3 regions of the Rhizobium sp. 11_C7_N12_5 genome follow, and region 2 is predicted to be linked to each of the others. Evidence: predicted binding sites of a transcription regulator. Region 2 holds the regulator's gene; each other region holds the start of a gene.

The links. The regulator LexA, encoded in region 2, represses DNA repair genes until DNA is damaged. The targets are predictions, from matches to a motif close to TGTTCNNNNTGTGTTCNG.
Region 1: a site for LexA is predicted at 6,191-6,208, ahead of AB8B29_RS16740 (metallopeptidase family protein). Genes of this name have one in related genera too.
Region 3: a site for LexA is predicted at 7,842-7,859, ahead of AB8B29_RS33830 (dehydrogenase). Genes of this name have one in related genera too.

Annotation. Positions count from the first base shown of each region.
Region 1 is NZ_JBPWPY010000001.1:3,413,247-3,422,877, reverse strand. Features, by position in the region: gene lpxE (lipid A 1-phosphatase LpxE) at 1-42, opposite strand, end outside; gene leuB (3-isopropylmalate dehydrogenase) at 217-1,329, opposite strand; gene AB8B29_RS16770 (DUF4291 domain-containing protein) at 1,499-2,101, shown strand; gene AB8B29_RS16765 (sugar phosphate isomerase/epimerase family protein) at 2,185-3,003, opposite strand; gene leuD (3-isopropylmalate dehydratase small subunit) at 3,276-3,884, opposite strand; gene AB8B29_RS16755 (hypothetical protein) at 4,079-4,309, opposite strand; gene AB8B29_RS16750 (HpcH/HpaI aldolase/citrate lyase family protein) at 4,421-5,341, shown strand; gene AB8B29_RS16745 (DUF1737 domain-containing protein) at 5,370-5,576, shown strand; gene AB8B29_RS16740 (metallopeptidase family protein) at 5,630-6,067, opposite strand; gene AB8B29_RS16735 (hypothetical protein) at 6,231-7,178, shown strand; gene AB8B29_RS16730 (Y-family DNA polymerase) at 7,219-8,646, shown strand; gene AB8B29_RS16725 (error-prone DNA polymerase) at 8,643-9,631, shown strand, end outside.
Region 2 is NZ_JBPWPY010000001.1:1,338,045-1,347,675, reverse strand. Features, by position in the region: gene AB8B29_RS06730 (pyruvate dehydrogenase complex dihydrolipoamide acetyltransferase) at 1-599, opposite strand, end outside; gene AB8B29_RS06725 (pyruvate dehydrogenase complex E1 component subunit beta) at 615-1,991, opposite strand; gene pdhA (pyruvate dehydrogenase (acetyl-transferring) E1 component subunit alpha) at 2,009-3,052, opposite strand; gene AB8B29_RS06715 (FtsB family cell division protein) at 3,210-3,521, opposite strand; gene eno (phosphopyruvate hydratase) at 3,752-5,026, opposite strand; gene kdsA (3-deoxy-8-phosphooctulonate synthase) at 5,176-6,015, opposite strand; gene AB8B29_RS06700 (VOC family protein) at 6,012-6,899, opposite strand; gene lexA (transcriptional repressor LexA) at 7,323-8,045, shown strand; gene AB8B29_RS06690 (ComEC/Rec2 family competence protein) at 8,026-9,631, opposite strand, start outside.
Region 3 is NZ_JBPWPY010000003.1:929,244-938,874, forward strand. Features, by position in the region: gene AB8B29_RS33800 (error-prone DNA polymerase) at 1-2,908, opposite strand, end outside; gene AB8B29_RS33805 (Y-family DNA polymerase) at 2,905-4,428, opposite strand; gene AB8B29_RS33810 (ImuA family protein) at 4,343-5,104, opposite strand; gene AB8B29_RS33815 (SOS response-associated peptidase) at 5,344-6,015, shown strand; gene dinB (DNA polymerase IV) at 6,102-7,196, shown strand; gene AB8B29_RS33825 (thermonuclease family protein) at 7,374-7,802, opposite strand; gene AB8B29_RS33830 (dehydrogenase) at 8,066-8,269, shown strand; gene AB8B29_RS33835 (hypothetical protein) at 8,342-8,821, shown strand; gene AB8B29_RS33840 (hypothetical protein) at 9,056-9,574, shown strand.

The DNA of each region.
Region 1 (9,631 bases), 2.1 Mb from region 2:
TCGCCGCCAACGTCTGTCGAGAGACGTCAAGATCGCCTGCATGTCCACCGTCCGTCGTCGAACTTCCACCAAGTCAGCGATCAAGCCTAGCAGGCTCTTGTAACAGTATTTTTAAGGTGGCCGGCCATAGCTGCGCTGCCCGGAGGCTCGACGAAAAACCCCGCACTGCACAAGCAGAGCGGGGTTTCGTGTTTCACGTGAAATATATCAGGCGATTTATGCGGACAGGGCCTTGAATTCGGCGAGGATGGCGTCGCCCATCTCGGCGGTGCCGACCTGGCGGCTGCCTGCCGACATGATGTCGCCGGTGCGGATGCCGCTGTCGAGCACGTTGGCGATCGCCTTTTCCAGCGCATCGGCATCAGCCACGAGGCCGAAGGAGTAGCGCAGGCACATGGCGAAGGAGGCGATCATGGCGATCGGGTTGGCGATGCCTTTGCCGGCGATATCGGGCGCCGAACCATGTACCGGCTCGTAAAGCGCTTTGCGCTTGCCGGTCTTGGCGTCGGGAGCGCCGAGCGAGGCCGAAGGCAGCATGCCGAGCGAGCCGGTCAGCATGGCGGCGACGTCGGACAACATGTCACCGAAGAGGTTGTCGGTGACGATGACGTCGAACTGCTTCGGCTGGCGAACGAGTTGCATGCCGCCGGCATCGGCGAGCATGTGCTCGAGCTGGACGTCGGCATATTTTTCCTTGTGCGTGGCGGTAACGACCTGATTCCAGAGCACGCCTGATTTCATGACGTTGCGCTTTTCCATCGAGCAGACGCGATTGTTGCGGGTGCGTGCCAGTTCGAAGGCGACGCCGGCGATGCGCTCGATTTCATAGGTGTCGTAGACCTGGGTGTCGATGCCGCGCTTCTGGCCGTTGCCGAGATCGATGATCTCCTTCGGTTCGCCGAAATAGACGCCGCCGGTGAGTTCGCGCACGATCAGGATGTCGAGACCCTCGACCAGTTCCGGCTTCAGCGACGAGGCCGATGCCAGCGCCGGATAGCAGATGGCCGGGCGCAGGTTGGCGAAAAGCTGGAGATCCTTGCGCAGGCGCAGCAGGCCGGCTTCCGGGCGCACTTCGTAAGGCACCGCATCCCACTTCGGACCGCCGACGGCGCCGAAGAGAACGGCATCGGCGGCCATTGCCTTTGCCATATCGGCATCGGAGATCGCCGCACCGTGCGCATCATAGGCGCTGCCGCCGACAAGGCCTTCGTCGATGACGAAACCGGCATCCTTCGCCTCGTTCATATAGGCGATGATCTTGCGGACTTCGCCCATGGCTTCTGGGCCGATGCCGTCACCCGGCAGGAGGAAGAGATTGCGCACTGTCATGGGAAAGCCTCCGCGAAAGAAATAGGTTGCGGGTTCTTAGACCTGCAAATGCGGCTTTTCAAGCGAGGAAGGGCGCGAAACGGTACGGTTTTCGGGAGTTTGGGGTGCCATCTGTCGCCCATCGCATCTTTCGACGTCGGCTTGTTCGGTCAGGGCTTTCTATCTATAAATGGCCATGCATAAACAAATACGAGCAATTTTTACTGACACTACAATCCGGGTTTATCAGGCTTATGGCGATCAGATCGCCGATATAGCGCTTCGGCAGGGCACTTTTGCAGCGCCGTTCAGTTTCTCGCGAATGACCTGGATCAAACCGTCTTTTCTCTGGATGATGTATCGCTGCGGCTGGGGTCTCAAGGATGAGAACCAAAAGCGGGTGCTGGCCATCGATATCGATCGCGCCGGTTTCGAGCGGGCCTTGTCGATGGCATGCCTGAGCCACTTCGACCCGGAGCTTTATGTCAGCGAGACGGCTTGGAAGGAAAAGCTTCAGGTCAGTATGGTTCGGATTCAGTGGGATCCGGAGCGAGACATCTTTTTCCGACCTTTGCCCCATCGGTCGCTTCAGATCGGTCTCAGCGGCGATACCGTACCGTTATATGCCGAAGAGTGGATCAAGAAGATCACTGATGTCACTGAGCAGGCTTTGCGCCTCAAGAAGGCGGTTGACGCAGGAGATCAGACCTATCTGGACACGCATCTGCCGCAAGAGCAGCCATATCCGCTGCCGCGTTCAATTGCCTTGGCGATTGGCGCAGTGGTCGATTGATGGACCTGACCGCTGCGGCGATGTGTGACGCATAGCTAGCCGGCCTCCGGCGCAAGACCAGAGACCGATGTCATCTGTTCCGTTTACTCAGCCAAGCCGAGCGAGGCCAGATAGGCAGCCGATGCCGGGATCTTCGACTTGTCCTTGATCTCGATGATCAGGCGCGGGTTATTGTTAAGCTTGGCAAGGGCGGCAAAGACGGCACGCCAGTGAATATTGCCTTCGCCGAGGCTCCAGTGGCGATCGGCATAGCCATCGGCATCCTGCAGGTGGACGTGCTGCAGGCGGTTGCCGGCGGCGTGGACATAGTAGTCGACCGGCGGCGCGCCGGTGTAGCCATGGGCGTAATGGGCATGGCCGGTATCGATCGAAACGGCGACGGCGGGCGAATTGAAGCTGTCGGCGAGGCCGACGCGGATATGGGGATCCTTGTCCTCGATGTTTTCGATGACCATGGTCAGCCCGATGTCTTCGGCGCGCTTCACCGCATCCTTGAGCGTCAGATGCGTATATTCGATGATCTTCTCGCGCTCGCCCTTGTTGTTGTCGAGGTTGTTGTAGGACCAGGACGTATAGGGGCTATGGATGACCATCTGCGTGGCGCCGATATTGGCGCAGACGTCGAGTGCCTGCAGCAGCCGCTTGGAAACGACGGCGCGGATGTCCGGATCCTGCGAGGCGATGACGAAACCCCAGAACGGGCCGTGGATGCCGAGGCGGCCTTCATGGCCGTCAAGCAGCTTGCGGGCGCGCTCGGCCAGCGGCTGCCAATCGCCGTTCAGGACTTCGGCTTCGACGAAGCTCTGCAGTTCCAGATCGCGCGGCTTTTCGAGCAGCCAGTTGCGATGAGTTTCGACGTCGGAGAGCGTCATGGCGGCGCCGACAATAGGGAGGGAAGTCATGGAGAGGCTCCATTGCGTGGAGAGGAATTAGGACGGGAGGAGAGGCCGCAACGGCCTCGGCAGGCTTATATGGACCCCCTTCTTGTCGATCATATTACAGCGGGTGGAAAAGATGGTGCCCGATCCGTTTTCCGAGATTTGCGTTCCCCGGTTCTTGAGCGTGTAATTGCGGGACAGCCCCCTCTCCCCGCTTGCGGGGAGAGGGGGCCTCCGCATGAAAAAAGCCGGGCTGCAAGGCCCGGCTTCGAAGTGCAAAACAATGATGAAATCGATCAGGCGGCCCAGGGATGAGCGGCGGCGTTCGACTTTTCGAACTTGTCGATCGCAGATGCCTTTTCCAGCGTCAGGCCGATATCGTCGAGGCCGTTCAGCAGGCAGTGGCGCTTGAATTCATCGAGTTCGAACTTGAGCGAGCCGCCGTCCGGGCCGGTGATTTCGAGGTTTTCCAGATCGACCGTCAGAATGGCGTTGGAGCCGCGCGAAGCGTCGTCCATCAGCTTGTCGAGGTCTTCCTGGCTGACCTTGATCGGCAGGATGCCGTTCTTGAAACAGTTGTTGTAGAAGATGTCGGCGAAGCTGGTCGAGATGACGCAGCGGATACCGAAATCGAGCAGCGCCCAAGGAGCGTGCTCGCGCGAGGAGCCGCAGCCGAAATTGTCGCCGGCGATGAGGATCTTCGCATTCTGATAGGCCGGCTTGTTCAGCACGAAATCCGGATTCGGCGAACCATCTTCGTTGTAGCGGGCTTCAGCGAACAACCCCGTACCGAGACCGGTGCGCTTGATGGTCTTCAAATAATCCTTCGGGATGATCATGTCGGTGTCGACATTGACGACCGGGAGCGGTGCTGCAACACCGGTCAACTTCACGAACTTGTCCATGGGGTCCTGCCTTCATTTTCGTCTAAGCACGAATTATCCTGCCAATAGAGCAAATCCGGCCCGAAATGAAGGAGAATCTTGGAGATGCTCTAAAACCGGCGCTTTGGTCGCAATCCGCCTTCAGGAACATGCCTGGGATTGGTGCGAGCGCATTCGACAGTGGGCAATAGGCTGCCCCTGCCCTGTGTCCGACCTCAGAGATCGATAATCGTGCCGCGACCGTCGTTCCAGATGCGCATTTCGCGCTGGCTGTTCGTCTTGGCGCGCACCGGCGCAGGCTTCATGCGGAGCGAAATCGCACGGGCTGCCATGAGCACGGTCAGGATACCGCCGACGGCAAGCGTGAGCGAAACGGTAAACAGCGCCATGGCTGCAAACACGGTGATACCGGCAAGAGCAATGAACAGGGAACGGATATTCTGCATGGTCGAGACCTCTCTACTTACGGCAATGTGGTCCTCTTCCTTTCCATCTGCAAGAGGAGCATGGCTTTTTGTTGGCTTGCCTGCCGATTAAAAGCGCGGCAAAACGACACTATGAGCCAATCATCCTTCTCTCGTCCCGCCCGCCTGCGCCGCTCGGTGTTGAGCGTTCCCGCCATCAACCGGCGCGCTCTGGAAAAGCTTGATAGCCTCGATTGCGATGCCGTCATCTTCGATCTCGAAGATTCCGTCTCGCCGGAGAAGAAGGCCGAGGCGCGGGATAATTTACGGAGATTCTTCGCCGCCTCGCCGCTATCAGGCAAGGAGCGGGTCATTCGCATCAATGCGCTTTCCTCCAATTTCGGTGCCGACGATCTGGACCTGGTTCTGGCGCTCGAGCCGGATGCGGTGCTGTTGCCCAAGGTGGACGAGCCGCAGGACGTGATTGATGTCAGCGACAGGCTGGCCGAGGCGGATGCGTCGGAGAGCCTGCGCATCTGGGCGATGATCGAGACGCCACGCGGCATCCTGAATGCGGCTTCGATCGCCGAGGCCGGGCGCACGTCGGGCAGCAGGCTCGATTGCTTCGTCGTCGGTCTCAACGACCTCAGGAAGGAAACCGGCGTGTTGCCGCAGCCGGGCCGCGCCTATCTCGTTCCCTGGCTGATGCAGGTGGTGCTGGCCGTGAGCGCCTACGGGCTTGAGGCCCTTGACAGCGTTTTCAACGATTTCAAGGATATGGAGGCGTTCGACGCCGAATGCGGCCAGGGCGCCGCCATGGGCTTTTTCGGCAAGATGCTGATCCATCCGAGCCAGATCGAAGCCGCCAACCGGCATTTCGGTCCGGATGCAACAGCCATTGCCGAGGCTGAGGCCATCATCGGCGCCTTTGCCGCGCCGAACGCTGCTGATCTCAATGTCGTGAACCTCGGCGGGCGGATGGTGGAGCGGCTGCATCTTGTCCAGGCAGAGAGACTGGTTCATAAAGCTCGCCTGATCGCAGCACGCCATCACCCTTCGACACGCTCAGGGTGAGGGCTGATATCCTACGAAAGACGCTTTGATGAAACTCTACCGCTTCCTCACCGGGCCCGACGACGCTTCCTTTTGCCACAAGGTATCAGCGGCGCTGAACAAAGGCTGGGAACTGTCGGGCTCGCCGACCTACGCCTTCAATGCGGCGACCGGCCAGATGCAGTGCGGCCAGGGTGTCGTCAAGGAAGTCGCGGGAAAGGATTACGATCCTGAGATGAAGCTTTCCGAGCAGTAAGTACCGGGTACCTCGTGCCCTTCCCCTGACCGTCCTGCGGTCGGGGTCTGATGTCATCGATCCGTCGCTTCTTCCGCGCTTTCCTCGATGCGCTCCATGTCCTCGTCGCTCAGGCCGAAATGATGGCCGATCTCGTGGATCAGGACATGGGTGATGATGTCGCCGAGGGTTTCCTCGTTTTCCGCCCAGTAATCGATGATCGGCCGACGATAGAGGCGGATCTTGTTGGGCATCTCGCCGGTCTGGGCGGTGAAGCGCTCGGATATGCCGCGACCCTCGAAAAGGCCGAGCAGGTCGAAGGGCGTTTCCAGCGCCATGTCCTCGAACACATCGTCATCGGGAAAATCCTCGATGAGGATGATGAGGTTGCCGGTGAGCGAGCGAAATTCGTCCGGCAAGTGGCTGTAAGCCTCCATGGCCAGAGATTCGAATGTGCTGATTGAGGGCGCGTGGCGGTCCCGCCAATCCTCGCTCTGGTCAATGCGAGCCATGAATGCTTCCTTCCTTCGCTGGTCATATAGAGCCTTTGCGTCGCTTTTACGAGTGCGGATTAAGGCAAAGGAATATTTTCTTATAAATTGGTGTTGACTCTTTTTCCGACCTCTGGAATCCATAAGAACATAACAGGAACATAAATGATCTGGAGATAACGTCATGGCCGAAGCCGCCGTGGCGCGGGAAACGTTTTTTGCCCTGCGTGAAACTATTGCCCGACTTGAAGGCAGGCCTATACCGGCGCTGGCCGCGGCGGCGCGCGAAACGCTGGCGGAGAAGGGGAGACCCGGTTTTGCAGGTGTTGCCCAGCCATTGCTTGCGACCGGCGTCGACGACCTCGATGCGGCGATGCAGGGCGGTGTTCCCCTTGATGGTCTGACCGAGGTCCGCTCGCTGGGCCTGCGCGATGCGGGGGCGGCCAGCGGCTTCGCCCTTGCTCTTGCCGCGCGGCTTCATGCGCAAGCTGCCGGCACTGCTGCCGTATCCCCGGTTCTGTGGATCGGCGATACGGTCGCCACGATGGAGGCGGGCCTGCCCTATGCCATCGGTATCGGAGATTTCGGACTGGAGCCGACGGCATTCCTGCAGGCTTCGCCACGCAAGCTGGAAGATGCGCTCTGGCTGGCGGAGGCAGCACTTGCCAGCGCCGCCTTTGCGGTCGTCATCCTGGAGGTGCGCGGCAATCCCGCCCGCTTCGGGCTGACCGAAAGCCGGCGGTTGGCGCTGAGGGCCAAGGCGGCGGAGCGGCCCTTGTTTCTGTTGCGGCAAGGAGGCGAGGAGGAGGCAAGCAGCGCCCTCTTCCGCTTCTCTGTCGAACCCGCGCCGGCGCAGGCGCGGCCCCTGCCGGACGGATCGGTGCTTGGCGGCAGCATCGGTCATCCGGCCTTTCGTCTGACCTTGGAAAAGAGCCGCAACCCGGCGCCTCTTTCCATAACCCTGGAGTGGAATGCCCATGACCGCCGCTTTGCCCTTGTCCCCGATGCTCAGCACCCTGCCCTTCCCGGCGAACACGCAGCGCATTCTGGCGCTGACCTTTCCGCATCTGCCCACCGACCGGATCGCCCGCAAGCGCTGGGGCCTGTCCTGGCGTTCGACAGGCCGGCTTGAAACGCCGCCGCTGGTCTGCGCCGGCAAGCTGAACAATACCATGCGGCTGACCGCGCTCAACGAGCGGGCGGAGATGATCGGGCTGAAGCCGGGCCAGGGCGTGGCCGAGGCGAGGGCAATCTGCCCTACCCTCGATGTCGTCGAGGAGGAACCCTCGGCGGATCGCAAGCTGCTGGAAGCGATCGCCGATTGGTGCGATCGCTATACGCCGCTGGTGGCGATCGACGGCAAGGATGGGCTGTTTCTCGATATTACAGGCTGCGCTCATCTCTTCGGCGGTGAGGAGGCGCTGCTCGAGGATATATTGATCCGGATTTCCCGGCTGGGGCTCGACGTGCGCGGCGCCATTTCCTCGGCGCCAGGCCTGTCCTGGGCGGTCGCCCGTTTCGAGGAAAGCCGCATCGTTCCCCCAGAAGCCATGGAGGAGGCGTTGGCGCCGTTGCCGGTGGCTTCGCTGCGGCTTGGCGAGGAGACGATCGCCGCGCTGCAGAAGCTGGGGTTGAAGCAGGTGGGCGATCTTCTGGCCGCACCACGCGCACCGCTTGCCCGCCGTTTCGGCGCATCGCTGCTGTTGCGGCTCGATCAGGCCGTTGGGCTGGTCGAAGAGCCGATTTCGCCGCGCCGGCCGGTCGCGCAATTGTCTGTCGAGCGCCGGCTTGCCGAGCCGGTACAGGCGGAAGCCGATATTCTGCAGCTCGCCCGCCAGCTTGCCGAAACGCTGAAACCGGGTTTGGAGGCACGCGGTGTCGGAGGCCGCTCCTTCGAGCTTTTGCTGTTCAGGGTGGATGGGGCGGTATTCCGCATTGCCGCCGGGGCATCGCAGCCGCTGCGGGAGCCGAGCCGGATCGCCAGCCTGTTCACCGAGCGTTTTACCGCCATTCATGACGATCTCGATGTGGGATACGGCTTCGAGATCGTCCGCCTGAATGTTCTGCAGCATGCACCCTTCGATGCGATGCAGGGTGATTTCGTTGGAGAAGGCCGGCAGGGCACGTCGCTTGCTGCCTTCGCCGACCGGGTCGCGGCGCGGCTGGGACCGGATTGCCTGCAGGGTTTCGAGCTCAGGGAAAGTCATATTCCCGAACGGGCCGCCCGACCGGTGCCCGCCATGGAAATCCTCGCCGCCCATAGGCGGACAGGCAGCGACTATGCCGGCCACGGCTTTTTCCGGGGTGAACGGCCGCTACGGTTGTTTCGCATGCCGGAACTGATCGAAACCGTTGCCGCCGAAGTACCTGACGGGCCGCCCCGGCAATTCCGCTGGCGGCGCGTCATGCATCGGGTAAGCCGAGCCGAAGGGCCGGAGCGGCTTTCGGCGGAATGGTGGATCGAGGAGGAGGAAACGCCGGCCCGCGATTATTTCCAGGTCGAGGACGAGGAGGGCCATCGTTTCTGGCTGTTCCGCAAGGGTCTCTATGGCCGAGGCGAGACGGCGCCGGACTGGTACATGCACGGAGTTTTCGCATGAACGCGCGTCCGAGCTTTCACGAGCCTGTGCCCTTCTTCGAGATCGGAGTGAGAACGAACTTCTCCTTTCTCGAAGGAGCCTCGCATCCGGAGGAGATGGTGGTACAGGCCGCCCGCCTGAAGCTTTCCGGATTTGGGATTGCCGACCGCAATTCGGTTGCCGGCGTGGTCAAGGCACATGCGCATACCAAGCTTCTCCAGATGAAATACAAGGAAACTATCAAGGAGAATCTGGAGCTTCGAGCCAAAGGGAAGCCGGAAAAGCCGCTCCTGAAGCCGGTCGCTTTCCAGCCCGGCGCTCGCCTGGTCTTTTCGGACGATACGCCCGACATTCTTGCTTATCCGCAGAATCGCAAGGGTTGGGCGCACCTTTGCCGGCTGTTGAGCGCCGGCAATCTCAAGGCTGAGAAAGGCTCCTGCAAGCTTGAAGAAGCCGACCTGATGGTATGGGGTGACGAGATGATGCTGGCGCTCGTTCCCGACGCTGAGAGCGTGGAGACGCCGGAAGGGCAGGAGAAGCTGGAGCAATGCCTGGCGCGGCTATGGATGCGCTTCGGCAGGAAGCTCCATATGGTGCTGTCGCCTGCCTATGACGGGCGGGATCGGCTGGTCTTTGCCACGCTCTCCATCATTGCATTGCGCAACGGGGTGCGGCTGATCGCCAGCAACCAGCCGCTCTATCACGCAACCGAACGCAAGCCGCTTGCCGATATCGTCGTTTCGATCCGCGAGCATGTGACGATCGCGGAAGCGGGCTTCAGGCTCGCGGCCAATGCCGAGCGCTATCTGAAGGGTGCTGCCGAGATGGCGCGCCTTTTCAGGGATTATCCGAAGGCCGTGGCCAATACGCAGAAATTCTTTAGTCGGCTGTCTTTTTCGCTCGATGAGCTGAAGCATAATTATCCCGACGAAAGTGTTCCGGGCGAGGCGGTTTATGAAACGCTGGAGCGGTTGACGCGGGAGGGTGCGAAATGGCGCTATCCCAA
Region 2 (9,631 bases):
GGAGCAGCAGCGGCAGCAGCAGGCTGTGCGGTTGGTGCTGCCGATGGAGCAGCCTTGGCAGTACCGCCTGATATCGCGGCTTCGATATCCTTCTTGACCACGCGGCCATGCGGGCCGGAGCCGGCAACTGCTGTCACATCGACGCCGGCTTCCTTGGCAAGGCGACGTGCGAGCGGCGAAGCGAAGGTGCGATGACCATCCGTTGCTGCCGGGGCCGGAGCGGATGCAGCGGGAGCCGCGACGCTTGCCGCAGCAGGTGTTGTAGCCGGCGCAGCCGCAGGAGCTGCTTCCGCCTTGGGGGCCGCGGCAGGAGCCGGAGCGGTACCAGCACCAGAGGCGGCAGCGGCAACGTCCTCGCCATCGCCGGCGAGCACAGCGATCAAGGCATTGACCTTCACGCCTTCGGTGCCGGCGGGAACGACGATCTTGGCGACTGTGCCTTCATCGACGGCTTCGACTTCCATCGTTGCCTTGTCGGTCTCGATCTCGGCGATGACGTCGCCGGACTTGATCTTATCGCCTTCCTTGACCAGCCACTTGGCGAGGTTGCCCTCTTCCATGGTCGGCGAGAGGGCAGGCATGGTGATGTTGATAGGCATCGATGAGCCCTCCCCTTATTTGTAGCAAACGGCTTTCACCGCATCGACCACTTCACCGACATTCGGCAGCGCCAGCTTTTCGAGGTTGGCGGCGTAAGGCATGGGCACGTCCTTACCGGCAATCGTCAGGATCGGCGCATCGAGATAGTCGAAAGCCTGCTGCATGACGCGGGTGGCGATTTCCGTGCCGACGGAGGACTGCGGATAGCCTTCCTCGACCGTGACAAGGCGGCCGGTCTTCTTGACGGATTCGATAACCGTCGGAAGATCCATCGGACGGATGGTGCGCAGGTCGATGAGTTCGACATCGATGCCCTGGGCTTCCAGCTCGGCCACGGCCTTGGTGGCATAGGTCATGCCAATACCGAAGGATACGACCGTGACATCCTTGCCGGGACGATGGATGCGGGCCTTGCCGATCGGTACAACGAAATCATCAAGCTTCGGCACGTCGAAGTGCTGGCCGTAGAGAATTTCGTTCTCGAGGAAGATGACCGGGTTCGGATCGCGGATCGCCGCCTTGAGCAGGCCTTTGGCGTCGGCTGCCGTATAGGGCATGACGACCTTGAGGCCGGGAATGTGGCTGTACCAGGAGGCATAGTCCTGGCTGTGCTGAGCGCCGACGCGAGCTGCCGCGCCGTTCGGGCCGCGGAAGACGATCGGTGCGCCCATCTGGCCACCGGACATATAGAGCGTCTTGGCGGCGGAGTTGATGATCTGGTCGATCGCCTGCATGGCGAAGTTGAAGGTCATGAACTCGACGATCGGGCGAAGGCCGGCCATGGCGGCACCGACGCCGATACCGGCGAAGCCATGCTCGGTGATCGGGGTGTCGACAACGCGGCGGGGACCGAACTCCTGCAGCAGGCCCTGGGTGACCTTGTAGGCGCCTTGATATTCTGCGACTTCCTCACCCATGACGAAAACGTCCGGATTGGCGCGCATTTCCTCGGCCATCGCGTCGCGCAGCGCTTCACGCACCGTCATCGACACCATTTCCGTGCCGGCCGGGATTTCCGGATCGGCGGGAGCGGCTTTGGGCTGAGCCGGAACAGGTGCCGGCGCGGGAGCGGCCGCTGCAGGCGTTTCGACCTTGGCAGGCTCGGCAGCGGGCGCTGCCTTTACGGCGGAAATATCGGAAGCGGATTCGCCGTCCTGCAGCAGGATGGCGATCTTGGCGTTGACCTTGACGCCTTCGGTGCCGGCGTCGACCAGCAGCTTGCCGATCGTGCCTTCGTCGACGGCTTCCACTTCCATGGTCGCCTTGTCGGTTTCGATTTCGGCAATGACGTCACCGGAAACGACCTTGTCGCCTTCCTTCTTGAGCCATTTCGAAAGGGTGCCCTCTTCCATCGTCGGAGAAAGGGCGGGCATAAGGATATCGATGGGCATGGATGTCCCTCCCCGATTTAGAGCAGAATGTCGGTGTAGAGCTCGGAGGCATCCGGCTCAGGATCGTTCTGGGCGAAATCGGCACTGTCGGCGACGATATCGCGAACATCCTTGTCGATACCCTTGAGATCGTCTTCCGTTGCCCAGCCCTTTTCGAGAAGGCGAACACGAACCTGTTCGATCGGATCATGTTCGGAGCGCATCTTCTGCACTTCGTCCTTGGAACGATACTTGGCCGGGTCCGACATGGAGTGACCACGATAACGATAGGTCAGCATTTCCAAGATGATCGGGCCCTTGCCGGAACGGCAGTGCTCGACAGCCTCGTCAGCCGCAGCCTTGACGGCGCGAACGTCCATGCCATCGACCTGGATGCCCGGGATGCCGAAGGACGCACCACGCTTGGAGAAATCGGCCTGCGCGGTGGCGCGCGCCGTCGACGTACCCATGGCGTAACGGTTGTTCTCGATCACGAAAATCACAGGCAGCTTCCAAAGCTGCGCCATGTTGAAGCTTTCGTAGACCTGGCCCTGGTTGGCGGCGCCATCGCCGAAATAGGCGACACTGACATTGTCATTGCCACGATACCAGTTGGCAAAACCGAGACCGGTGCCGAGCGAGACCTGCGCGCCGACGATGCCGTGGCCGCCGTAGAAATTCTTTTCCTTGGAGAACATGTGCATGGAGCCGCCCTTCCCTCGGGAATAGCCGCCCTGGCGCCCGGTAAGCTCGGCCATGACGCCCCGTGCTTCCATGCCGGTTGCCAGCATGTGCCCGTGGTCGCGATAACCGGTAATGACCTGGTCGCCGTCCTTCAAAGCCATCTGCATGCCGACGACGACAGCTTCCTGACCAATGTAAAGGTGACAGAAGCCGCCGATGAAGCCCATGCCGTAAAGCTGGCCGGCCTTCTCTTCAAAACGGCGGATCAGGAGCATCTCACGATAAGCCTTGAGCTCAGCATCACGGTCGAAATCCGCGATCGGACCGCCATTGGTGTCCTTGGCGGGCTTGGATACTGTCTTGCGGCTGGAAACGGACGCGGTTTTTCGCGGCGCCATTCAACCCTCCCTGTGTGAGTAGCCTCGTTTTATGGTGAGGCGTAACATAGGCAAGATTGTTCGCCACAGCAATGCTATAATTGCATGGCTCATATTCTTCGTAAGTTATTGTTATAACTACAAAAAGAATGATTAACCGAAATCCGGTTAATTATGGCTATTTGTTGAAAATGACGATCTCGTTCGCCTTGGAATAGGTCAACTGATAGCGCGCGTATTGGTCAAGCATATCCTTGTCCAGAGAGCCATCACTGAGCAGAGCGACCTCTTTTTCGAGGTGCTCGCGCTTCGCGACCAGATCGGCAAGTTCCTTGCTGCGGTCGAGCCGACGCCGCTCGAAAACCTCGGTCGCCTTCAGGCCGTAGTCGCCGTGCACACAGTGATAGCCGAAGTAGCTCACAAAAGCGACCGTGACGGCGGGAAGGACGAAACGGCCGAACCTTCTCTTCTTATGATATTTTGTCCACATACTCGCTCGAAACGCCCTGCCGTAGGCAATCTCAAACCTCAGACGATGCGACGGAAGCATTGCGGCTGCGGATAAGATCACGTCAAATCAAACACCTAGAGCAACTTTAGCCGTGAGAGATTAACCGTCCGTTGACTCTACCGCGCGCCCAACAAAAAACCGCGCCCGAGGGCGCGGTTCAAGATCAGCGAATATGAACAGCAAAACCCCACGGATCCTGCCGGTCAGGCTCAGCCACGAAGAATGGAGCGGCCGGCATACTTCGCCTGCGGGCCGAGACCTTCTTCGATGCGGATGAGCTGGTTGTACTTGGCAAGACGATCGGAGCGCGACAGCGAGCCGGTCTTGATCTGACCGCAGTTGGTGGCAACCGCGAGATCGGCGATGGTCGAGTCCTCGGTTTCACCGGAGCGGTGCGACATGACGGCCGTGTAGTTGGCCTTGTGCGCGGTTTCGACAGCGTCGAGCGTTTCCGTCAACGTGCCGATCTGGTTGACCTTGACGAGGATCGAGTTGGCGACGCCCATGCGGATGCCATCGCGCAGACGAGCGGAGTTGGTGACGAACAGGTCGTCGCCGACGAGCTGCGTCTTCTTGCCGATCAGGTCGGTGAGCGTCTTCCAGCCTTCCCAGTCGTCCTCGGCCATGCCGTCTTCGATCGAAACGATCGGGTAGTTGGCGGCGAGTTCAGCGAGATATTCGGCCATGGCGCCGGATTCCAGCGTGCGGCCTTCGCCTTCGAGCACGTACTTGCCGTCCTTGAAGAACTCGGTCGAAGCGCAATCAAGGCCAAGAGCGATTTCTTCGCCCGGCTTGTAGCCGGCTTTTTCGATCGACTTCATGATGAAGTCGAGAGCGGCAGGGGCGCTGGAGAGGCCAGGCGCAAAGCCACCTTCGTCACCGACGTTCGTGTTGTGGCCCTGGGAAGCCAGTTCCTTCTTGAGGACGTGGAATACTTCCGAGCCCATGCGCACGGCATCGCGGAAAGTGTCTGCGCCGAGCGGCAGGATCATGAATTCCTGGAAATCGATCGGATTGTCGGCATGGGCGCCGCCGTTGATGATGTTCATCATCGGAACCGGGAGCAGGCGAGCGTGAGCGCCGCCGACATAGCGATACAGCGGCAGGTTTGCACTCTGGGCAGCTGCCTTGGCGGCGGCGAGCGATACGCCGAGGATGGCATTGGCGCCGATGCGGGACTTGTTCGGCGTGCCGTCAAGCTCGATCATGATGTCGTCGATCTGGATCTGATTTTCAGCGTCCATGCCGCCGATCGCGTCGAATATCTCGGTATTGACGGCTTCGACAGCCTTCTCCACGCCCTTGCCATGATAGCGCTTGCCGCCGTCGCGAAGCTCGACGGCTTCATGCGCGCCGGTCGACGCACCCGACGGAACCGCCGCGCGGCCCATGCTGCCATCTTCGAGGTAGACATCGACTTCGACAGTCGGATTGCCACGGCTGTCGAGAATCTCGCGGGCGATAATGTCGGTGATTGCGGTCATGATAGCTTCCTGCTCGCTGGTTTATAAATCGATTGAAATGGTCTTAATCGAAGACGCGGAAATTACAATGCCGCTCCGCACCCCGATTTCGCACTCCTGCAGGCCCCGTAACGCAAATACATGTCAGCCTGTTGAATGCCTGATATTTCTCAAGCCTTGGCGATGGCGTCGAAGGCAAGCAGCTTCTCAAGAAGCCGCGGCATATCCTTCAGATAGACCATGTTCGGGCCGTCCGACGGCGCATTGTCCGGATCTTCATGCGTCTCGACGAAAACGCCGGCGACGCCAACGGCGACGGCGGCGCGCGCCAGCGTCTCGACGAATCGGCGATCGCCGCCCGTCGAACCGCCCTGCCCGCCGGGCTGCTGCACGGAATGGGTCGCATCGAAAATCACCGGCGCGCCCATCGCCGCCATGATCGGCAGCGAGCGCATGTCGGAGACCAGTGTATTGTAGCCGAAGGAGGCGCCGCGCTCGCACAGAAGAATGTTCGGGTTACCGCTGTCGTTCAGCTTGGCAAGCACGTTCTTCATGTCCCAGGGAGCCAGAAACTGTCCCTTCTTGACGTTGACGACGCGGCCGGTCTTGGCGGCGGCAACCAGCAGGTCTGTCTGGCGCGACAGGAAGGCCGGGATCTGCAGGATATCGACCGTCTTTGCGACGATAGCACACTGCTCTTCCGTGTGAATGTCGGTCAAGACCGGAAAACCGTATTCCTTTTTCAGATCGGCAAAGACTTCCATGGATTTTTCAAGGCCGATTCCGCGCTTGCCGGAGAGCGAAGTCCGGTTCGCCTTGTCATAGGAGGATTTGTAGACAAGGCCGATGCCAAGCTTGCCGCAGAGTTCCTTCAGGGCGCCAGCAACCATAAAAGCATGCTCGCGGCTTTCCATCTGACACGGACCAGCAATAAGCGACAGCTTGGCGGTGTTGGAAAACAGAACCTTGGAGGCTCCCTCGCCGACGATCACTTCAGAATTCGTGCTCATGCTATCTCCTCGAAGGCGAACAGGGCGCCCGGTCCGGGGGCCAGCCTTGTCAATATACGATTGTTCTTACGCGTGTAGGTGACGCCGTTAGCAGCGAAATGCGACGATGTCACGGAAAGATCGCGTGTTTTGAAAAGGATTGCGCGCGCCTGCAAGCCGGGATCGTCCGAGTGAACAGGCAAATCGTAAAACGCTTCCATGCCTGCCGGCGTCAGGAGCTCGATATCGGCATTGGCCGCCCTGATCGTCAGACCGAAAGAATGTTCCGATATCCAGGGTTCACCGACGATCGCTTCGAAGAAAGTGCGGAATGCGGCCGGGGTGGGTGTCGATATCGCCACCCGCGCAATGCCGGTGACGCCGTTTTCATGGCGCTCCAGCACGCTGCGATCGGCCGGCAGCGGATTGATGCGCTGGCAGCAGAAGGCCAGAAAATCCGGCGCACGCAGATCGGCGGCGAAAGCGAGACGAAAACCGGCGACGGTCTCCGTTCCATCCGGCATTTTCATGGGACGCGAGAAATCCAGCATGCGTCCCGCCGAGATGGCGCTTACCCGAAAGCGCTCGTCATCGGCGACAGCATCCTCCGAGCCGAACACCACGGCTGAAAAGCCGTCTTCACCGAGCCGGAAGCGGTAGGCCTGATCGCGCGCAACGAAGACATTCCCCGCGCCGACGCTCTCCTCACATTGCTCGGGGGATGCCACTGCCAGCGGTTCAAGATAGGTCTTGTCCGCAAAGAAGACACAGGCATTCTCGGTGCCGAACGGATGCCGGGCGTCGGGAGCGACGGTGAAACCGAGCTTGCCGAGCCGCTCGCGCGCCAAAGCGAGATTGACGGTCGGCAATACGAGATGATCCAGCGGATGCGGCGACAAAGTCATGATGTCTCCTATTTTCCTGCGCCCGCAGGTTTGCGCCCATCCATCCTCCAATTCAAGATGAAAGCAAGACGATAGAGGCGCAAGACACCGCATGTCCTGTCGAAGACGCCAGATCACGCGGCTGATTCTTTGATCGGTACCGGATTCGCATGTCGTGAAAATGGCTTTCATCCATGCGTCAGCTACTCAAGGTAGGCTGCATGCGCCCAATGAAGGACTAAACAGCATTTCCTTATGTTTTCCGATATGTTAGCGCGAATATAACCATATGAGACTTTTATCGGGTCCACCCAGTGATGTCGAATATTTAACTGTCCGTGCAAAGCTTTACCGAAATTTAAGTACTTGCGGAACACATATGGAACATATAGTGTCCGTTCTGGATTTGTTTCACGCTTTTCTCGATTCTGGGGTTCCAAGACGATGTTGACGCGCAAGCAGCAGGAACTGCTTCTCTTCATTCACGAACGGATGAAGGAGTCCGGCGTGCCACCATCTTTCGACGAGATGAAGGACGCGCTGGATCTTGCATCCAAATCCGGTATTCACCGTCTGATCACGGCTTTGGAGGAACGAGGGTTCATCCGCCGGCTACCGAACAGGGCCAGAGCGCTTGAGGTCATCAAGCTGCCGGATGCCTATAATCCAAGCCTGCAGCCGCGCCGCGGCTTTTCGCCGAGCGTCATCGAAGGCAGCCTCGGCAAACCCCAGCCAGTTGCGCCGCCTGCTCCGCCAAAAGTGGCGAACGACGACCAGAACAGTTCTGTTTCGGTACCGGTCATGGGCCGCATCGCCGCTGGCGTTCCGATCTCGGCCATCCAAAACAATACCCACGACATAACCGTCCCTGCCGACATGCTCGGCTCGGGCGAGCACTATGCGCTGGAAGTAAGAGGCGATTCAATGATCGATGCCGGCATTTTTGACGGCGATACGGTCATCATTCGCAATGCAACGACTGCCAATCCGGGCGATATCGTCGTCGCGCTCGTCGACGACGAGGAAGCGACGTTGAAGCGCTTCCGCCGCAAGGGGGCCTCCATCGCGCTCGAGGCAGCCAATCCCGCTTATGAAACCCGCATCTTCGGGCCGGATCGCGTCAAGGTGCAAGGCAAGCTCGTTGGCCTCATTCGCCGTTATCACTGACCGGTGATGCTCGGACGATCGGCGCGCCGAATGTGCCTGTGCGCCAATCGTATGTTCTGTGCCGAGCCCATGGGCGCTGTGGATTTTCGAACGCAGTTACCACATTTGGCTTGTCGGTGCTGAGGTCCATCTCAATGGACCCTGTCTGCCGCAATGTGGCGCCTGTGAAAAGCATGGCGCCGGAGCGGCAGCGATCCAGGCGTAGTCGTACGGGAGTGACGACGATATTGGCCGTATCGCAGGCCGGCGACAGGTAAGCTGCGTCCTCGATGGTGACCAGCATCGCGCCATTTTCAAGCATCGCGACGCACCATGCGCCCTTTTGGCAAGCAAAACTGCCCTGCATGGCCTGGTCGAGTGCTTCATCCATTGCCTTGCGAACTGCGCCCTGCTCTTCGACGCTCAATCGCCGGCGATGATCCGTCTTGCTGATCTGGGGAAGGCGGCTGTCAACAGGAAGGATAGTCGGAGGTTGATGCTCGCTCGCAACCAGCGCCCTCTGCCACTGTTCGAAAATGAAAGCCTGCGGTCTTTCGCGATTTGTTGCCAGTATGTCGTCCTGTCGCAAGGCAACCAGAACACCATCCTCGGAAATCATAAGATCCGGTTTGGGCACGCCAGAGCCGAATGCTGCCACGCCGAGGGAAGAAAGCAGCAACAGCAGGCCCACATGGCGCACGCTCGTTCGCAACATCGTCATGAGCAGAAAGCCTGTGATGAACGTCGGCATAAGCCAGGCGGGCTGGCGGCCGAAGGTAATATCGCCGCCCCATCCCGCCACCGTTTTGGCGATAGCGATGACCAACTCCAGTCCCTCGCCGGTGATTTGCCAAAAGGGCCCGTCGAGGCCAAATGGCATAAGCAACATGGCCGCCATGCCAAACGGCATGACGACGAAGGAGACGATCGGCATCGCAGCGAGATTGGCTGCAAGGCCGTATGTCGCCAACCGGTGAAAATGCTCGATCGAGAAGATCGCCGTCGACGCGCCGCCAATGAAGGAGGTCGACAATATGCTGCCGAAGAAGCGCGTAACGAACAGCAACGGGCTCAGGAGCCTGGAGCGCGAAAGAATATTTTCCCGATGCTGGCGCCGTTTCCAAAGCGTGTAGCCGGATACCAGCGCCAGCGTCGCGGCGTAGGACATCTGGAAGCTCGGTCCGAGCACCTGCGACGGCGACAGGCTGAGAATGACGATTGCCGAGAGCGCAACGTTGCGCAGACTGATCGACGGCCGGTCGAAGAGCACGGCAACCAGCATGATCGCCATCATGATAAAGGCGCGTTCGGCCGACACGCCAAAGCCGGAAATGAGATAGTAAGCCGTCAGGGTTACCAGCGCGCCGAAAGCGGCTATCTTCTTGGTCGGCCATGCCTGCGCCATGCCGGGAAACAGGCTGAACAGATAACGCAGGCCGATATAGAAGATACCGGCCGAAAGCGCCATGTTGAGGCCGGAAATGGCAATGATATGCGTGAGCCCGGCCATTCGCAGCGCTTCGGTCGTTTCGTCCGAAAGCGCGCGTCTCTCATCGGTGACAAGTGAGGCCGCGAAAGCGCCGGTGTCACCGGGCAAGGTCCTTCTA
Region 3 (9,631 bases), on a different contig from region 2:
ACATCACCCCCTTGGCGGACCCCGGCCGCTGGCGAACGAGCACGAGGCCGGCGGCCTCGAGCCACGTGCCATCGCTGGCCTGCATCGCCTCACGGCAGGTGACGATACGGCGCCTGGCCAGATCGGTGCGCAGGAATGAGAGGGGATGGTTGCGCAGGGTCAATCCGACATGGCCGTAATCCTCGACCACCTCGCCGCCTGATGTCATGGGTCTCAATGCCACTGTTGGCTCATCAAGCTCCGGAACGGTCTCGTTTTCGCGTGCGGATGCGGCCGCAAACAGCGGTAGCGGTTCGTCACGCAATGCCTTGATCGCCCAGAGCGCCTCGCGCCGGGCAAGCTTTAGCGATGGCTGGAAGGCATCGGCTTCGGCGAGTTCAACGAGCGAGGCGGCCGGCACGCCGGCGCGGTGCCAGAGATCGTCAACCGAGGCGAACGGCTGGTCGGCACGGGCCGCAACGATTGCGGCGGCGTCTGCATTGGCGAGCCCCTTGACCATCCGCAGGCCAAGCCGGACGGCAAATCGGCTGTCGTCACCCGTCGGCTCAAGCGTGCAATCCCAGCGGCTGGCGTTGACACAGACCGGGCGGACCTCGACGCCATGATCGCGCGCATCGCGAACGATCTGGGCCGGCGCATAAAAGCCCATCGGCTGGGCATTGAGCAAAGCGGCGCAGAAGACGTCGGGATGCCAGCATTTCAGCCAGGAGGAGGCATAGGCGATCAGGGCGAAGGAGGCGGCATGGCTTTCCGGGAAACCGTAGCTGCCAAACCCTTCGAGCTGCTTGAAGGTCTTTTCGGCAAACTCCTGCTCGTAGCCGTTCGCCACCATGCCGGAGATGAGTTTCTGGCCGAACTTGGAAACGCCGCCAGTATGCTTGAAGGTCGCCATGGCCCGGCGCAACTGATCGGCCTCGCCCGGCGTGAAGCCGGCGCATTCGATTGCCACCCGCATCGCCTGTTCCTGGAACAGCGGCACGCCGAGCGTCTTGCCAAGCACCTTCTCCAGCTCGGGCTTGGGATAGACGACCTTCTCCTTGCCCTCCCGGCGCCGGAGATAGGGATGCACCATGTCGCCCTGGATCGGACCGGGGCGGACGATCGCCACTTCGATGACGAGATCATAGAAGGTGCGCGGCTTGATCCGCGGCAGCATAGACATCTGCGCCCGGCTTTCGATCTGGAAAGTGCCAAGCGTGTCGGCCTTCCTGATCATCGCATAGGTGCGAGGATCCTCGGGCGGGATGGTGGCAAGATCGAGAGTGATGCCCTTATGCTCGGCCAGCAGATTAAAGCCCCGTTTCATGCAGGAGAGCATGCCGAGCGCCAGGCAATCGACCTTCATGAACTTCAGGATGTCGATATCGTCCTTGTCCCACTCGATCACTTGCCGATCGGCCATGGCCGCAGGCTCGATCGGCACGAGCTCGTCGAGCCGGTCACGGGTCAGAACGAAGCCGCCCGGGTGCTGGGAGAGATGCCGCGGGGCACCCATCAGCTGCCGGGCAAGTTTTAGCGTCAGTCGCAGGCGCCGATCGCCAAGATTGAGATTGAGCTCCTTGGCATGCTGTTCGCCAACGTCCTCGCCCCAGCCCCAGACATTGGAGGAGAGCATCTTTGTCATGTCCTCCGGCAGGCCGAGTGCCTTGCCGACATCGCGCACCGCTCCTTTCGATCGATAGCGAATGACGGTCGAACAGAGGGCGGCATGATCGCGGCCATAGGTCTCGAATACCCATTGCATGACGATCTCGCGCCGCTCGTGCTCGAAATCGACATCGATGTCCGGCGGCTCGCGCCGCTCCTCGGAGACGAAGCGCTCGAACAGCAGGTCGTTGATATCAGGGTCGATCGAGGTGATGCCGAGCACATAACAGACAGACGAATTGGCAGCCGAACCCCTGCCCTGGCAGAGAATGTCTTTTGAGCGGGCAAAGCGGACGATCGAGTTCACCGTCAGGAAGTACGGCGCATATTCGAGCTTCTCGATCAGCCGCAATTCGTGCTCGAGGTTTTTGCGCACCTTGTCCGGCAAACCCTCCGGATAACGCCAGGCGGCCCCTTCCCACGTCAATTGCTCCAATGTCTGCTGCGGCGTCAGGTCCGGATGGGCGCGCTCCTCCGGATATTGATAGGCGAGTTCGTCGAGCGAGAAGCGACAGCGCTCCATGATTTCGACGGTGCGGGCGAGCGCTTCCGGATAGCGGCCAAACAGCCGCACCATTTCTTCCGGCGGCTTCAGATAGCGGTCGGCATGCCGCTCCCGCCGAAACCCGGCATCGTCGATGGTGACGGTGTGGCGAATGCAGGTGACGACATCCTGCAGAATGCGACGCTCGGGAATGTGAAACAGCACGTCGTTGGTGACGACAGTCGCAACACCCATGGCCGCTGCCATGTTCGACAGCTCGTGAAGACGCATCTGGTCGTTCGGCCGGCGGCGCAGCGTCAGCGCCAGATAGGCGCGATCGCCGAAGGTTTTTCGCAGGCGGCGCAGGTTAAGGGCACAGGTCTCATCGGCCTGGTCCGGCAGGAGGACCACAATCAGCCCCTCGCCATAGGCGACGAGGTCAGCCCAATCCAGCCGACATTTCGCCTTGCCGCCACGTTTCTTGCCAAGCGACAGCAGCCGGCAAAGCCTGGCATAGGCGGGTCGATCCGTGGGATAGACGAGCACCGACAGGCCGCCCTCGAGATCCAGGCGGCAACCGACGATCAGCCGGACGCCGGTGTCCTTGGCCGCCTGATGGGCGCGGACAATGCCGGCGAGACTGTTGCGGTCGACGATCGCCAGGGCCTCGATACCGAGCTCGGCCGCCTGCGCGAACAGCTCCTCACAGGAGGAGGCGCCGCGCAGGAAGGAAAAATGCGAGGTCACCTGCAATTCGGTATATCTCAGGCTCGTCATCCGAATATCCCGTGCAGGAACCATTGGTGACTGCCGGTCTCCCCATGCTCGCCGTCGCCGGACCGGAAAATCCAATAACGCTCGCCGGCATCGTCCTCGACCTGGAAATAGTCACGGACGGCTGCAAGCTCCGCATCGCGTTTCCACCACTCGCCAAAGACGCGCTCAGGCCCATCGGCGCGCCTGACCCACCGGCGGATGCCGCGCCAGGTAAAACTGACCGGCGGGTGATCCGGCAAGAGCGCCATGGTCTCGATCAATTCCGGATGCGGCAACAGGCGCGTTGGCCGCGGCCAATGATCCGGCCAGGTCTCGCCCTTGTCCGGGGTCATCGGCGCCACGCGGGTAACGGAGCGTTCGGGCACATCGCTGGCAACGGGCGCAAGGCGATAGAGCCGGCGCTCACCGATACGGTTGCCAAGGATGTCGATCAACCCGGACACATCGGCTTGCGGTTCTTCAACCAGCGAGGAGATTACCTGGCGTTCGATGAGTTGCTCGGCATGGGTTGCCGTCAGCGACATGATCTCGATGCCAAAGCCGGGATCGATGGTCTCGATCCGGTCGGTGAGCAGTCGCGTCAGTCGCTTGAGGTCACGAACCGGCGTCGCGGTTCCCACGCGGATCGCCTGGTAGGAGCTGTCGACCCGGTGAAACAGCAGATCGATGCGGCGGGCGCCGAGACCTTTTTCTTCCAGCGCGCGACAGAGCTGGTCCACGAGCTTGGCGGTATAGCGCGCAATCGTCTCGGCCGCCGCGATCGGCTCGCCGAAAGACCGGCGGACCTCAACCAGTTCCGGCGTGCGCACCGGATCGATCGGCTCGGTGACCCGCCCCACCACCTGGTCGAGACGGCGGCCGAGCTCCGGCCCGAAGCGAAGGGTGAGCGGCGCACGCGGCTGGCTTGCCAGCTCGCCGATCGTGTTGAACCCGAGAACGCGAAGACCGGCGACAATAGTGGGATCGAGCCGAAGCGCTGCGATCGGCAGATTTTCGACAGCGTCGGCCTGAGCGCCCGTGGGAATGACAAGTGTCGGATCTGTCAGAAACCGGGCACAGGCATGGGCAGCACCCCAGCTGTCTGCAACCGCCGCCCGCGCGAAAATGCCGGAGGCGAAGAAGCGGTTGACCATGCCCGACAGCATCAGCGCCTCGCCGCCATGCAGATGATCGGCGCCTGTGGTGTCGATCACCAGCCCATCAGGCGGATCGGCGGCGACGATCGGCGCATAGCGCTGCAAGGCCCAGAGCGCCAGGCGGTCGAGTGCCTCGGCGTCGGCGGCCGGATCCGCATCCATGACGACGAGGTCCGCGACGAGTGCCTGCGCCTTGGTCGCCGGCATGCCAATGCGCAAGCCGGCTGCCATCGCAGCCGCGTTCGCCGCCAGAACGACGCGCCGGCGCTGCTCGCGGCCGATCAGGACGAGCGGCGTCTCAGGCGGAGGTGCTGCGTCGCCCAGTTTCCGTCTGAGGCGATCCGTGGACCAGCTCGGAAGGAAGAGCGATACGACCCTTGGCATCGGGGGCCTCCACTTCAAAATCGGCACTGTCTCCGGCGCGACATCGGATGAGCTCGAGCAACCAGCGGGCACGACCAACGCCTGGGACGGGCAAGGGGGAGGATGGCAAGACAGAAACCCGCCAGCGGGTGACGGAGGCCGTCGGCTGGCCGAAATCGGAGGCCTCGGTCTGTCGGCGCCAGCGGCGGATGGCAATGCCGATGGTGCCGGAACGTTCGGCCGCGAGCTGCAGCCGGCGCGAGGCGGTCATCGACAGCCGCGCCAGCTCACCGACGACGACACCGAGGCCACCGTGTCGGAGGCCCTCTTCCATGCAGGAGAGCAATGATTTCTCGTCACCGGCCTCGACATAGATAACGCGTCCGGGCAGCAGCCCCACCTGGGCCAGCGCCGGCGCGAACAGGTCCGGCCGTGTCACGCACCAGAGCACCTGGCCCTTCGAGCGGGCGGCAATTGCCGCGGCGAACAGGGCTGCTGCCGCGCCGTCGATGGCGCCGTTGCCACCGCCGGCGACTTCATGCAGGGCTGCGAGCGCCAGCCCTCCTCCCGGAAGCCGGCTGTCGATATCCGTCACACCGAATGGCAAAACCTCTCGCACACGGCCGCTTGGACCTTCGAGCCGCTGGATGCGGTCTCGAAGCTCGGCGACGACGGAACTGACGGCAGGTTCGGGCATTTTGGACAGATAGGCTCCTCAGGGGTTTGCAATATGGCGCTTGGCTGATATGTTCTCTATTTGTTCCTTATCGGGTCATGAGTCAATCGGGAGAGTAAAAGAGGCGGCGGCGTCAGTGATCGGGGAACGGGCAAGGTCGGAGTCTTCGCACAGATCGACGGAGAATTCCGAAGGCGACGACACACCCATCCCGAAGCTGGTATGAATAGGCTGGGATGGAGAGGCAGGAGGATTGGGGCGTGTGTAATCTGTACAATGTCACGACGACACGCGACGCCGTGATGCAGTTCACCAAGGCGTTCAGCGACAAGGCCGGTTGGAACGAACCCTCGCTCGACGTCTATCCTGGCTACCAGGCGCCGATTGTCCGCGTCGGAGACGACGGGCAACGCGAGATCGCGCGTGTCACCTGGGGCATGCCATCCCCGCCAGCCTATGTGAAGAATTACGATCCGGGCGTCACCAATATCCGCAATGTCGGCTCGCCGCACTGGCGCCGCTGGCTTGGGCCGACAAGCCGCTGCGTTGTGCCGTTCACCTCCTTTGCGGAGCCGGATCCCGCGAGCAAGGTTCCCGGCGGCAGGATCCCGAATGCCTGGTTTGCCGGTAACGAGGACCGACCGTTGATGTTTTTCGCGGGCTTCTGGACGCCATGGAAGGGTATTCGGAAGGTCAGGGATGGCGAGCGTGAATATGAGCTGTTCGGGTTTCTGACGACATCGCCGAACGAGATCGTCGCTCCGATACATTTCAAGGCCATGCCGGCGATCCTGACGACGCCGGAAGAAGTCGACCTCTGGCTCACGGGATCCTGGGACGAGGTCAAGCACCTGCAGCGTCCCCTTCCCGACAACATGCTTGTTATCGTCGAACCGCCGGCTCCATCTCCGGAAGAAGGACTGCTGTTGTGACATACAGTTCGGTTCAAAGGCCGTCCTACAAAACTGCCGCGCAGGATGTCAGGCGGCCCCGGCCGTCGGCAGGGTGAGCAATCGCCATGGACACCTTCGGCACACCGCGCAAGATTCTGCATGTCGACATGGATGCGTTCTATGCCTCCGTTGAACAACGGGACAATCCCGAGCTTCGTGGGCGGCCGCTTGCCGTCGGCCATGGCGAGGCGCGCGGCGTGGTCGCGGCAGCCAGCTATGAGGCGCGGAAGTTTGGGGTGCACTCGGCCATGCCATCGGTGACAGCCAAGCGAAAATGCCCAGAGTTGATCTTCGTCAAGCCGCGCTTTGATGCCTATCGCGCAGTATCGCAGCAGATCCACGCCATCTTCGCTGAATACACGCCGCTGATTGAACCGCTATCCCTGGATGAAGCCTATCTTGATGTCACCGAGAACCTGAAGGGCATCGAGATCGCGACCGAGGTCGCCGAACAGATCCGCGCCAGGATCAAGGCCGAGACCGGACTAACGGCGTCGGCCGGCGTTTCCTACAACAAGTTTCTCGCGAAGATGGCATCGGATCAGCGCAAGCCCGACGGGCTCTTCGTCATCACCCCGAAGAACGGATCGGCCTTCGTCGAGGCGCTGCCAGTCAAGAAATTCCATGGCGTCGGGCCAGCGACAGCGGAGAAGATGCTAAGATTGGGGATCGAGACCGGTGCCGATCTCAAGGCCCGCGACCTTGCCTTCCTGCAGCAGCATTTTGGCAAATCCGGACCGTATTTCTACTGGATCGCCCGCGGTGTCGACGAGCGCGAAGTCGACCCCGACCGCATCCGCAAATCGATCGGCGCCGAAGATACATTTGTCGAGGATATCGATGATCTCGAACGCGCGACGGCGGAACTGAGGCCGCTTGCCGAGAAGGTTTGGCGCTACTGCGATGCGCAGGGCATCAGCGGCAAGACAGTGACCGTGAAAATCAAATATTCGGACTTCACCCAGGCGACGCGCAGTCGAACCGGGACCGTGCCGTTCACGAATATCGCTGATGTGTTCGAAGCTGCGTCAGGACTTCTAACAACCGTCTATCCCTTCAAACGGTCCGTGCGCTTGCTGGGTGTGACGCTATCCTCGCTGACCAATGATCAAACTGGCGACGCGACCCAGGGGCAGCCGCAACTCGACCTCGATCTGTAGCTGGGACAAGGCGCCGAATGAAAAATGCCGCCGCCGGAGGGGAGCCGAACCACGCCCTTATCATAGAGCGGCTTAGCCAGGACGCGGATCTGCGATCGGTCGGTCTCCGATAGACTATACTGGGCACTTGATTGGCACCGAAAAGCCTATGCTATTCGCTCAACATCCTCGCTAAGGCTATTCTGGACACCAAGGGCGGCGGTGGCCATCCCAACGACGAGCCACACCCTCATCAACGAGTTCAGATCCGATTGAACGATCATCGCGCATGATCAAACGCAGTTTCCGGCCATATTGGTCCTCGTCGCGATCGGCCGACACGAGGTCAAAGCTGCCGGCATTCAATAAATCCTGAAGGCGAAAGGTCGCTGCTTCGCCGAGTTGCTGCTCGTAGGGGCAGCGGCCCGGGTGAGTTTCCGGCGCATCGATATCGGCGATGCGGATTTTAACGCCGTTCATCCAGAACGTGTCGCCGTCGACAACGCAGTTGACGCGTCTGTCCTCGCCGCAAATTGTGAACCTTGGAGCTGGTACGTCCACACCGGTCGCACGCGCCTGACCAACCACAGCTAAAACCGTCGCGATACCTATCAAAATTTGCCTCATCTGCCCTCTTTACCGACACGCTTGACTCTTTTTGGAAATGAGAACATTTATAGAACAAATGTCGGGAGCTGTCATGGACAGCAACGAAAAATACTTCGTCTGTCATATCGAAAATGCCTTGGAAATCTTTTGCCAGGCAAAATGCGCCAGGCATCAAATGCAGCGAACGTCGAGGAGAGATCGCCGAACTCCTGATCGCCTGACACCTGACGACAATTTGACAATGAGAACCGCCGCGCTCCGGCGGAATGGAGACGTGCGTCGTGAATGCTGAATCTGCCGTACCCGAAGAACTGGAACCCGATCCGATCGAGGCGATCATCGCCGCGCATGACGGCGACGCGAGGGCGGCCGTCGCTGACCTCGTGCAGCGCATCCAGCACCTCCGCCGTCAGCTTTCGCTTGCCTCTGCCGTGATGAGCAAGGGCATGACGCGAGGTTGGCAACCGAGCATGGATCAGACCTGAAGGAAGCAAACGATGGGAAATGTAATCCCTTTCAGTGGGAAACCCGCAGCAGCACCGTCTCCGAAAAACGGCATGCTGACGATCAGCCAGAGCGATGCAAAGGCATTCGACGATTTTATTCGCTTCGCTGAGCGGCATTGTTACGATGAGATCGGCGTCGACAAGGTAGCTAAGTCGAGAACCCTGCGCTTGCATCTTGAGCGTATGCGCATGCTGGTCGACACGTTGATCGATTATGCCAATGAGGAGATCGACTTCTACTGGATGGGGCCGGACGAAATGCAGCTCGAAGAAGCGGACCCGCTGCTGATATCTGAGATTAGCGGCAGGTCAGGGCTTCGTTTCCACCGGGTCAGCATCTACCAGCTTCCCGATGATATCTTGTTCGGCACGCTTCAGGTCGCCGTTGATGAGAAAGCTGGCGAAACCTGCGGGTTGGTGCGCATTCGCCAATGGCCGAGCGACCTCCTCAGCGGGCCTCGATGGACGCAAAACGAGGCAAATCTCGACGAGACGATTCAAGCGTTCGTTGACGCGGCTCAAGTGGACTGATGGGTATGAGATTAAGCTCATAGACGCCTGAGAAGCCACCATTCCATTGCTCGTTTGCTGAAATCAACCGCGCTTTTAACGAGCATGAAAGGATCGGAAAAGCCGGTATATGGAACAAGGCGTGTCCGGAACTCTTGCGAAAGAAGCGGGCAAGAAGGTACAAAGTGGTTCGGAAGCGCTGCTAAGCAAGCCCGCTGCCTGAACGTTGGCGCGCAGATTTTTGGGTAGAAGCAGATGACATTTCGTAGGGCCAGTCTATTTGTCTTTTATTCGTTTGCGATGACGCTCGTATGTTCACAGGCGCCTGCGCAATCCGCGATCGAGCATCACGCTTGGCAGGATAAGCGAAAGTTTTCACCCTACAGCCGGACTGCACAAGCCATAACGGGCAGCATCAAGCTCTCGGGCAATGCGGTTTTCGCGAGTGAAGGCAGCAAAATGACAATCGAATTCGGCAATGGCAAAAGGGCTCAGTTGACTTCAGTAGGCGCATCGTGGAGGCAATGGGATTTTGCACCCGAGCAAAAGACGACCGCCGAAGTTTTCAAAATCGCTAAGGATCCGGACATACTGTTAAACGGCAATACTTTATGCGGAAATCCGAAGACTAAACCCGCCAGATATATCGTCTTTTTCGAACAGTCATCGCTTGGCGATCAATTGCTTGGCGTTGCCGTTTTTGAATCCGCCAAACCGCCGCACGATATCAACAGCGTTGGTCTCTGCGGCACTTTCAACTATTCGATTGACTAATTCCGGCTGGAAACGGAAATAACGTCGACCCTTCGGTGAGGTGCTTCACTATGACCG